2 regions of the Streptosporangium sp. NBC_01639 genome follow, and region 1 is predicted to be linked to the other one. Evidence: riboswitches for the same ligand, from Rfam matches in the RefSeq annotation. Region 1 holds a riboswitch; the other holds the start of a gene.
The links. Region 1 has a riboswitch for S-adenosylmethionine ahead of thrC (threonine synthase). Riboswitches for the same ligand answer to the same signal wherever they lie in the genome.
Positions count from the first base shown of each region.

Region 2: it holds a riboswitch for S-adenosylmethionine, as region 1 does, so the genes downstream of both, OHA77_RS09615 (glutathione S-transferase C-terminal domain-containing protein) here and thrC (threonine synthase) in region 1, are expected to answer to the same signal.

Region 1 covers NZ_CP109272.1:5,089,507-5,094,674, reverse strand. The annotation lists gene OHA77_RS23275 (MoaD/ThiS family protein) at 258-533, opposite strand; gene thrC (threonine synthase) at 556-1,848, opposite strand; SAM riboswitch class I at 1,863-2,003, opposite strand; gene OHA77_RS23265 (S1 family peptidase) at 2,419-3,933, opposite strand; gene OHA77_RS23260 (S1 family peptidase) at 4,221-5,168, opposite strand, start outside.
Region 2 covers NZ_CP109272.1:2,155,610-2,160,777, reverse strand. The annotation lists gene OHA77_RS09640 (amidohydrolase family protein) at 1-348, shown strand, start outside; gene OHA77_RS09635 (amidohydrolase family protein) at 345-1,121, shown strand; gene OHA77_RS09630 (DegT/DnrJ/EryC1/StrS family aminotransferase) at 1,118-2,314, shown strand; gene OHA77_RS09625 (enoyl-CoA hydratase-related protein) at 2,426-3,199, shown strand; gene OHA77_RS09620 (DUF402 domain-containing protein) at 3,215-3,715, opposite strand; SAM riboswitch class IV at 3,768-3,880, shown strand; gene OHA77_RS09615 (glutathione S-transferase C-terminal domain-containing protein) at 3,918-4,862, shown strand; gene OHA77_RS09610 (FAD/NAD(P)-binding protein) at 4,906-5,168, shown strand, end outside.

The sequences.
Region 1 (5,168 bases):
TCGAGGCATGGACATCGCCTACGTCGATCGTTATCGACCATACCTGTGAGACACCGTGGGGCAACAGAGTCAATCCGCAGACTGCTTATTTACATGCGCATTCAAGGTCGGAACCATGTTTTGCTGAGCGTTTGTTCAGTCAAAAACCAAATCACGTTCACCAGCCACATAAGTGGACTCGCGCCACAGAACACGACACCCGCACGCGGTCAGACCGGGTGCGGGTGCGGATGGAGGGGTGGTGCGGGCGCTAAGGATCAGCCTCCGGCGACCGCCGGAATGATGGAGATCTGAACGCCGGACGGCGTGGCCGTGTCAAGGTTCTCCGCGAAACGGACGTCCTCATCCCCGACGTAGACATTGACAAAACGTCGAATCTTGCCCGTTTCATCAAGAATGCGCGCGCCGATACCGGGGAAGTCGGCGTCGAGCTTCTGCAGAACCTCGCGCAGCGTCGCCCCCTCTCCGCCCACTTCGGAGGAGCCGTCGGTGTAAGTCCGGAGAATCGTCGGAATCCGCACAGAAACGCTCATAGTTCAGCACCTTTCACAATTTTTAGGCGATAGCCGTACGGAATGCGTCGAGAGACGGACGGATGACGGCGGTGGGACGTGCCTGGTCCGCCACCGCGTCGAGGGTCTTGAGGCCGTCACCGGTGTTGAGGACCACGGTCTCGGCATCGGGGTCGATCCGCCCGGAGGCGACCAGCTTGCGCAGCACCCCGACGGTGACGCCGCCCGCGGTCTCGGCGAAGATCCCCTCGGTCCTGGCCAGCAACCGGATCGCGTCGACGATCTCGGCGTCGGTGACGTCCTCCACCGCGCCGCCGGTGCGCCGGGCGATGTCCAGCACGTAGGGGCCGTCCGCCGGGTTCCCGATCGCCAGCGACTTGGCGATGGTGTCGGGCTTGACCGGGCGGATCACGTCATGACCGGCCTTGTAGGCGGCGGAGACCGGGGAGCACCCCTCGGCCTGAGCAGCGAAGATCTTGTACGGCTTCTCCTCGACGAGGCCGAGCGTGATCAGCTCCTTGAAGGCCTTGTCGATCTTCGTGAGCTGGGAGCCGGACGCGACCGGGATGACGATCTGGTCGGGGATCCGCCAGCCGAGCTGCTCGGCGATCTCGTAGGCCAGGGTCTTGGAGCCCTCGGCGTAGTAGGGGCGCAGGTTGACGTTGACGAAGCCCCACTTGTCGCCCAGTTCGTCCCCGATGAGCTCGGAGCAGAAGCGGTTCACGTCGTCGTAGGTGCCCTCGATGCCGATCAGCTTGCCGCCGTACACCGACGCCATGACGATCTTGGCCTGCTCCAGATCCGAGGGGATGAACACGCAGGCGTCCAACCCGGCCCGGGCGGCGGCGGCGGTCACCGCGCCGGCCAGGTTGCCGGTGGAGGAGCAGGACAGGGTGTGGAACCCGAAGTTGCGGGCCGCCTCCACCGCGATGGCCACCACGCGGTCCTTGAAGGAGTGGGTGGGGTTGCCGGAGTCGTCCTTGATGTGCAGCGAGCGCAGACCCAGCTCGCGGGCGAGGTTGCCAGCGTCGACGAGCTTCGTCCAGCCGGGGTTCATGTTGGGCTTGGTGGCCACGTCCGCCGGGACGGGCAGCAGGGAGCGGTAACGCCAGATGTTGGCCGGCCCCTCGGCGATCTGCTCACGGGTCACCCGCCCGAAGTCGTAGGCGATCTCCAGGGGCCCGAAACACTCGACACAGGCGAAGTCGGGACCGAGATCGTAGCGGGCACCGCACTCGCGACAGGACAGGGCAGCGGCGGGGCCGAAGCGCCGGTTGTGCGTGTCTCCGACACGACCGATCGAGGTGGTGGGGGTTACAGTGCTTGCGAGCGCCATGAAGCGAGGCCTTTCCCTCATCTTCGTCTGCGACCACCCTGGTCACAGACCGGAATTGGCACCTGTCCCGGCCGAGCTCGTCAGATCACGAGTCTGGAACCGGGAGGGTTGCCGGGGCTTCGCAGGGCCGGTCCCTCCACCCCTCTGGATGAGCAAATATTCAGTTAGGACCTGACGAGCAGGTCTTACGCACTCTACCTCGCCTGCACGCCATCCTGACCAGATGTCTCACTCTGCAAGATGCAGCGTGTTACCTGCCGGACAAGTTCGTCGGGGCCGCCGAGTTTCGCACGAACCGTTCGCACCTGCCTGGGCCTGCTCACCTCATACGGCTCCGGCTATCCGACCGTCGCCGTGGGCACCTCGCCCACTTCGGCCGGGGCGTCTCTTCCACCACCGCCGGCCTGCTCTGGCTCTCGTCCGCCGACGGAACGGACGGAGCTCCCGCCGGACGGATGATCGTCGATCGCCCGTCCGGCGGGAGTTCCGTTCCGCGGCCTCCACCGTGATCAGCACCCCGAGACTGCGGTCAGCCGTCGGGGCGACCGCAAGAGGTGGCGCCAGGGTGGGTCATGGCGCGTTGTATGCCAGGGAGTAGGCGCCGGAGCCGCTGAAGGCGGTCACGCGATAGCGGTAGTAGCCGGCCGTGCCGGTGTAGGTGATCTTCTCGTCGGGCCCCGGGCTGTCGGAGGTGGCGACGGTGGCCCAGCTCCGGCCGTCCCACCTCTGCAGGTAGAGGTCGAAGTCAGTGCCGTCGGGGCCGTCCAGGCAGCCGGAGTGGAGACCGCGGGCGGTCGATTGGTAGTAGCGGCTACCCGGCTGGTAGCCGGACTGACCACTGGTCAGCGTACCGGTGACGGTCCTGGAGTAGCCGGTGCAGGCGCCGGGGGTCGTCGTCGGCGGAGGCGGCGTCGGGGTGGCGCCACTGCTGGCCGTCAGGGTCAGTCCGTAGGCCGTGAGGATCTCGCCGACCGGCTGGAAGTAGGTGACGCCCCCGGAGGTGCAGTTCCCGGAGCCGCCGGAGGTGACCCCTTGTGCCTGGTCCACCGAGATGAACGAACCACCCGAGTCGCCGGGCTCGGCGCAGACATTGGTCCGGACCAACTCGGTGATGGTGCCCTGGGGATAGGTGACGCTGGTGTTGCGCTGCTGGATGGTGCCGCAGTGCCAGCCGGTGGTCGAGCCGGACCGGCAGACCGACGCGCCCTCGATGGCATCCCGGGAACCGGCGACGTTCACCGTCCCGCCCGTGCCGTTCTTCACCACCGGCTTGGGCGTCCAGTCGGAAGTCACCGCGACCCAGGAGTAGTCGCTGCCCGGGAAGGACGACCCCCGGAAGATGCCCTGGGGGCTCTGGTTGAAGCCGGTGGTGGTATCGCCCTCCTTACCGCAGTGCCCCGCGCTGACGAAACCGTTCTGGGTCCCCTTGGTCGCCGAGAAGCCGATCGAACAGCGGGACGCCGAGCCGATGTAATAGGCCTCGCCGCCCACCAGGTCGGAGAGCGGCTGGGGCCGCTCGACAGACGACACCACCCGTACAGCGACCGGATCCACATCGGAGGCCTGGATGACATCCTCGGTCGTCGAGGGCGCGTCGGACAGGATGACGACCTTGTTGGTCTTCACGTCGACATAGCGCACCAGCCCGCTGTCGTCGGCGGACAGCGCCGCGTCGACCTCGTCGATGATCGCGTCGAGCTGCGTCAGCGACCGGCTGACCACCTCACCCCGGGCACCCGCGGCGGCGATCTGCGAAAGGTTGTCCTGATCGGTGGTGGCCACCACGAGGGTCTGCCCGAGGTCCCCCGTGAACCAGGAGCCGGCGAATTCGGTGCCGAGCCCACTGCGGAGCCGTTCCGCGACCGGGGTCAGGCGGGTCTCGTTGAGCAGCCGGGCCTGGGCCTGCTCCCTGGTGAGATGGAGATCGCGCTGGAGCGCCTCCAGCATGCCCGGCGGCGGTTTCAGCGCGGCCGGAGCCGCCGCCGTGCCGGCCGACAGGGGGCGGGCGACGGCCGGAGCGGCCGCCAGAACAAGGGCGGTGATCGCCAGAACGCATCCGGTGGTGACGGTATGTCTGCGGGTCATCGGTCTCTCCTCGACCTCGGCTTTCCAAGCAAGAGGGGGGAGAGCGCCGCATACCACTAGTTGATCATGCGATAAGGGCAACACCACCCTAATCCAGCCGTTGCCGATCAAGACCACAGAAGCGACACGCCACGCGGGGCGCGATTTCCAGCGAGGTCCGGCGCCAGCCGGTCCCTGGCCGCTCCGGGGCTTCCTGCCGCTCCGTCAGGATCACCAATCCCAGACATCACCGGGGTGGCCTGGCAAGGAATTGACCGGAGCGGCAGGAGCGATGAAGCCCAGACGGCTTACGGCGTCTTGTACTTCAGGGTGTAGGGACCGGAGCCCACGGAGGAGGTCACCCGATAACGGTAGAAGCCGGCCGCCCCGGTGTAGCCGATCTTCTCGTCGGGCGCCGGACCATCGGAGGTGGCGACGTTGACCCAGCTTCGGCCACTCCACTTCTGCAGGTAGAGGTCGAAGTCGGCGGTGTCGTTGGCGTCCAGGCAGGCGGAGTGGAAACCCCTGGCGCTGGTTGTGTAGTAGCGGGTCGGCTGGTTGACGGACTGACCGCCGGTCAGCGTGCCGGTGACGGTCCTCGGGTAGTCGGTGCAGGCGATCGCGCCCGGTGGGTCGCCGGCGACCAAAAGCGTCAGATCGTAGGCCTTGAGGATCTCGTTGATCGGCTGGAAGTAGGTGATGCCTCCAGCGTTGCAGTCGCCGGAGCCGCCGGAGGTGACCCCTTGCGCCTGGTCCACCGAGATGAACGAACCACCCGAGTCGCCGGCCTCGGCGCAGACATTGGTCCGGGTCATCCCGGTGATGGTGCCCTGAGAGTAGGTGACGCTGGTGTTGCGCTGCCGGATGAGACCGCAGTGCCAGCCGGTGGTCGAGCCGGACCGGCAGACCGACGCGCCCTCGATGGCCTCCCGGGAACCGGCGACGCTCACCGTCCCGCCCGTGCCGTTGTCCACCGCCGGCTTGGGCGTCCAGTTGGAATTCACCGCGACCCAGGCATAGTCGTTGTCCGGGAAGGACGACCCCTGGAAGGTGCCCTGGGCGGTCCGGTTGGCACCAACGGTGGTCCTGCCCGCCGTACCGCAGTGACCTGCGGTGATGAAACCGTTCTGGGCCTCCTTGGCCACGGAGAAACCGACCGAGCAACGGGACGCGGTACCGACATAGTAGGCGTCTCCGCCCACCACGTCCCCAAGGAGTCGGGGTGCTTCGGTGGACTGCACTGCTTGCACCAGGCT
Region 2 (5,168 bases), 2.9 Mb from region 1:
CTGACGGTGGCCGTCGACCTGGAGGAGACCTCGCCCGAGCGGCTCCGCACCCTGGCCGCCGCGCTCCCGCACCTGCGCGTGCTCCTGCTCAATCCCGGTTACCGGCGGCTGCGCGCGGTCGCCGAGCTGATGGCCGAGCTGCCGAACCTCTGGCTGGAGATCGGCACGGTCAACACCCAGCGCGGGGTCGAGTGGCTGGCCGAGCGGTACGGCGCGGACCGGCTGGTGTTCGGCACCGGCGCGCCGGTGCTCGACGACTGCGGGCCCCGGTTCCTCCTCGACCATCTCGACCTCACGCCCGCCGAGGTGGCGCTGATCGCCTCGGGCACCCTGCGGAGGCTGCTGTGATCCTCGACGCCCACGGACACGTCGGCGCCTGGCCCGACTTCCTCATCCCCGACCCCTCGGCCGCGGGGCTGGCCGCGATGATGGACCGGCTCGGCATCGCCGCGATGGGCGTCAGCGACCTGCTCGGTGTCGGGCCGGACGCGGTGGCGGGCAACCGCCGCGCCTTCGAGACGGCGGCGGCGCATCCCGGCAGGTTCGGAGTCTGGCAGGTCTACAACCCGCACCACCGCACGCCGCTGACCGATCGGCCGGAGGCCTGGGGCGTCAAGCTCCACCCCGACGTGCACCAGTGCCGCCTTGACGACCCGCGCTACGAGCCGGTCTTCGCCCTCGGGCTGCCGGTCCTCGCGCACAGCCAGACCGACTCGCCCTGGGGCGATCCCGCGCAGTTCGCCACGGTGGCGGCGCGCCACCCGGACGTGCCGCTGCTGATGGGCCACACCGGCCTGTGGTCGTACGGCTTCACCCGCGCGGCCCGGCTGGTGGCCGACCACCCGTCGGTGCTGCTGGAGGTCTGCGGATCGAAGATCACCGGTCGCTGGATCTCCCGTCTGGCCGCGCTCGCCGGGCCCGAGCGGGTGGTCTACGGCTCCGACGCCTGCTTCCTGGACCTGCGTGCCGGGCTCGGCCGGGTCGCCCTGGCGCCGCTCGCCGAGGTCGATCGCGACCTGATCCTGGGCGGTAACCTCGCTCGCGTCCTGGGCGACCGCCTGACCCTCCCGTCCTCCCCGTCACCGAGGGCCGGGATCTCCCCGCTGGAAGGAAACGGATGAAACTCGCCATCGACGGGGGAACCCCCGTCCGCTCCGCGCCCTGGCCGTCCTGGCCGCCTCCGCTCTCTCCCGCGCAGCGCGAGCTGGTCGGCGAAGTGCTGGAGAGCGGAAACTGGGGAGCCACCCAGGGATCCCGCTGCGCCGAGCTTGCGGCGGCGTTCGCGGCCCGGTCCGCCGTGTCGTACGGCACGGCGGTCGGGAACGCCACCCTGGGGCTGTTCGCCGCCCTGCGCGGCCTCGGCGTGGGGCCGGGGGACGAGGTGATCGTCCCGGCGTACACCTTCGTGGCCTCGGCCACCTCGGTCCTGCTGACCGGGGCGACCCCGGTGATCGTCGACGTCGACCCGGTGGACCTGCACCTGTCCGTGCCGGCCGTCGAGGCGGCGATCACCCCGAGGACGGCCGCGATCATGCCGGTCCACCTCGCGGGCAGCCCTGCGGACATGGACGGCCTGACCGCGTCGGCCGTACGGCACGGCCTGGCGGTCGTGGAGGACAGCGCACAGGCGCACGGCGCCGCCTACCGGGGCCGCCCGGTCGGCGGCCTGGGTGACGCGGGGGTGTTCAGCTTCCAGTCGAGCAAGGCCATGACCGCGGGAGAGGGGGGCATGATCGTCTGCCGGGACGAGGACGTCCACTCCCGCATCTGGTCGGTGTGCAACCTCGGGCGGCGGATCGGCGGTCAGTGGTACGGCCATCCCGAGGTCGGCTGGAACCTGCGGCTGACCGAGATCCAGGCGGCCCTGCTGCTGCCCTGGCTGGACCGGCTGGAAGAGGAGATCGCGCGGCGGAACGCGTTCTGCGTGGCGGTGGAGCGCGAGCTCGCCCGCCTTCCGGCGCTCCCGGCGGCCGGGTCCGGAGACGGCGGGCCTCCGGTGACCGTGGTGCCGCAGCCGCCCGGGACCACCCTGGACTCCCGGCATCTGCTCATGCTGCGGGTGAACGCCCCCGTCGACCGGGAGTTCCTGCTGGCCGCGATGGCGGCCGAGGGGGTGCCGCTGGAGGGCGGCTATCCGCCGCTCGGCACGATGGCGGCCCTGACGGACGCGGGCGCCCGGGTCGAGCCCTGCCCGTCGGCCGAAACCGCCTCGCGGACGGTGGTCTGGCTGCGGCAGTCGATGCTGATGGACGATCCGGCCGGCGCCTCCGACGTCGCCGAGGCGCTGGCCAGGGTGCTGGCCCGCCGGGGCTGACGGCGGATCCGGGTGGGGCCTCGGCCGATCGGTCGCGGACCCGTGTCGGCAGGGGCGTTGCGGAGAAGATGTAGAACATGATTCGGTAGGAGGCGGGCAAGGAGGCGGGAAATGCTGGATCTGGTGCTGTCGTCTGTCGACCGGGGCGTGTTGACGCTGACGTTCAACCGCCCGGACCGGCTCAACGCGTGGACCGACGCGATGGGGCGGCGCTACTTCGACCTGCTGGCCGAGGCCGAGAAGGACCCCGAGGTCCGGGTGATCGTGGTGACCGGAGCGGGGAGGGGCTTCTGTGCCGGCGCCGACTTCCAGACCCTCGACGCCATCCGGGACGGTTCCTACGAGAGAGAGCCGGACAGGCGGCCCCCCACCTTCCCGACCACGATCGGCAAGCCGGTCCTCGCGGCCGTCAACGGCGCCTGCGCCGGGCTCGGCATGGTCCACGCCCTGGTCTGCGACCTGGTCTTCACCGCCGACGAGGCCAAGTGGACCACCGCCTTCGCCCGCCGCGGCCTGATCGCCGAATACGGTCTGTCGTGGATCCTGCCCCGGCTCGCCGGTCAGGTGCGGGCCATGGACCTGTTGCTGTCCGGTCGCACGTTCACCGGTGCGGAGGCCTACGAGCTCGGCCTGGTCAACCGGTCGGTGCCCGGCGAGCACCTGCTGGCGGAGGTCCGGGCGTACGCCCGCGAACTGGTCGCGCACAGCTCCCCGGCGTCGATGGCCGTGATCAAGCGTCAGGTCTGGGGCGACGGGAGCCGGACCATGGAGGCGGCGGAGACCGCCGCCGTGCGCCTGATGGCCGAGTCGTTCGGCCGCCCGGACTTCGCCGAGGGGGTGGCCAGCTTCGTCGAACGCCGCGCCCCCGACTTCCCGCCGCTGTAGGCGTCTGCGCGGCTCTCAGGTCACCTGGGAGAGCCAGTGGGGGGCGGCTCCGAAGGGGGCGGAACCCGCGGTGACGGCCTTCATGAGCCGGGCGGCCGTGGTGCGGGCGTTCTCGATGACGTCCGGGGGATAGGCGTAGCGGACCTGGTGCTCGGCGAACTCGTCCTCGTCGTCCAGGATGATCCGGCCGTCCCGCATGCGGATCACGTCGAGGTCGAGGTCGACCATGGTCACCTGGCCGTCGCTCCACTGGGGCACCGTCGCGATGTCGCAGTAGATCTCGGTCTTGTTCGGTGCGGCGTTGAAGTTGGCCGTCCACCAGGCGTCGCGAGGGAGGAGCAGCACGAACGCGTGCTGCCAGGTGATCGGGGGCTCGGTGCCCTTGCTGCCGGTGGTCCCCGCGGGGCAGCCCGTCCAGACGCCGTGCTCGTCCTCGCCGAGCAGCCGGGCCCGATGGTTCCAGTGCAGCGAGCCGTCGTATTTCCGATAGATCACATTCACCATTTCATGCGACATCCCCCGACAATAAGGCTTGACAGAGATCTATGCATTTCCTACCTTCTAACTAGGTTAAGAGTGTCAGTGCAGAGCCCCGGCTCACTGACCGGCAACCCTCGCGCCGCGGCGGGGTGCCCCCGGGGAAGACCGGGCGGCACGGTGGGCGTGCCGCAAGCGCGGACCCCTCAACGGGTCACCGAGGCATGCCTGGGAGCAGCACATGTCCGAGATCACACTTACCTATGCCGGTCCCGTGGACTTCGACACCTACGGCCGTTACCGGCCGGGTGGCCGGCCCGGTCCGCGCTACCCCTTCCAGGGGCGGATCACCGTGGACGGCACCGGCGAGTTCCCCGCCGAACCCGGGCGCTACCACCTCTACGTCGCGGCGGTCTGTCCCTACGCGCAGCGCGCGGCGATCGTGCGATCCCTCAAAGGGCTACAGGACGTGGTCTCGCTGTCCTATGTGGACGACGAGCGCGACGGTCGCGGCTGGGCGTTCCGGGAGCGGCGCGGAGCCGACCCGGTGAACGGGTTCGCCACGCTCCGCGAGGCCTACGAGGCGACCGAGCCGGGGTTCGACGGGCATGTCTCGGTGCCGACGCTCTGGGACAGGACGTCCGGGCGGATCGTCAGCAACGACTTCCCCGACATCACGATCGACCTGGGCACCCGGTTCGGCGGTGACCCGGACGTCGACCTCTACCCCGAAGAGCTCCGCCCGGAGATCGACGCGCTCAACGTCAGGATCTACGAATACGCCAACACGGCGGCGGGCCGCATCGCCTCGGCCACCACCGAGGCGGAGTACGGCGCGGCGCGGCGGGCGGTGATCTCCTTCCTGGAGGAGCTCGACGCCCGGCTCGCCGACCGCAGGTTCCTGTTCGGCTCGGGGATCACCGAGGCGGACGTGCGGCTCTGGCCGACGCTGCTCCGCTTCGACCTGAGCGACAATCCGGCGGCCGGGATCAGCGAGCGCCCGCTGACCGCCTTCCCCAACCTCTGGGCCTACGCCAGGGACCTCTACCGGCACCCAGCCTTCCGCGAGAACACCGACTTCACCGCCATCACGGCCCCCGCCGCCGCGGAGACCGCCGCCTGGCGGATCCGGGTGGCCCCGCTCCACGCCGACTGGGACGAGCCGCACCGCAGAGCCGCCGTATGAAGCCGCCGCAGAGGACCGCCGCGTCACCGGGCGGGGGGACCGCATGAGCGCCGCCATCGCCGTCGTCGGAGCCGGGCCGACGGGCACCTGCCTGGTGGAGCGGATCTGCGCCAACGCCGCCGACCTGCTCGACTGGCCGTCGCTGGACATCCACGTCATCGACCCCTACCCGCCGGGCGGCGGCCGGGTCTGGCGTGCCGAGCAGCCCGAACTGCTCTGGATGAACTCCACCGCGGCCGACGTGACGCTGTTCACCGACGAGTCGGTCCAGTGCCGGGGCCCGATCCGCCCCGGCCCCTCGCTGGC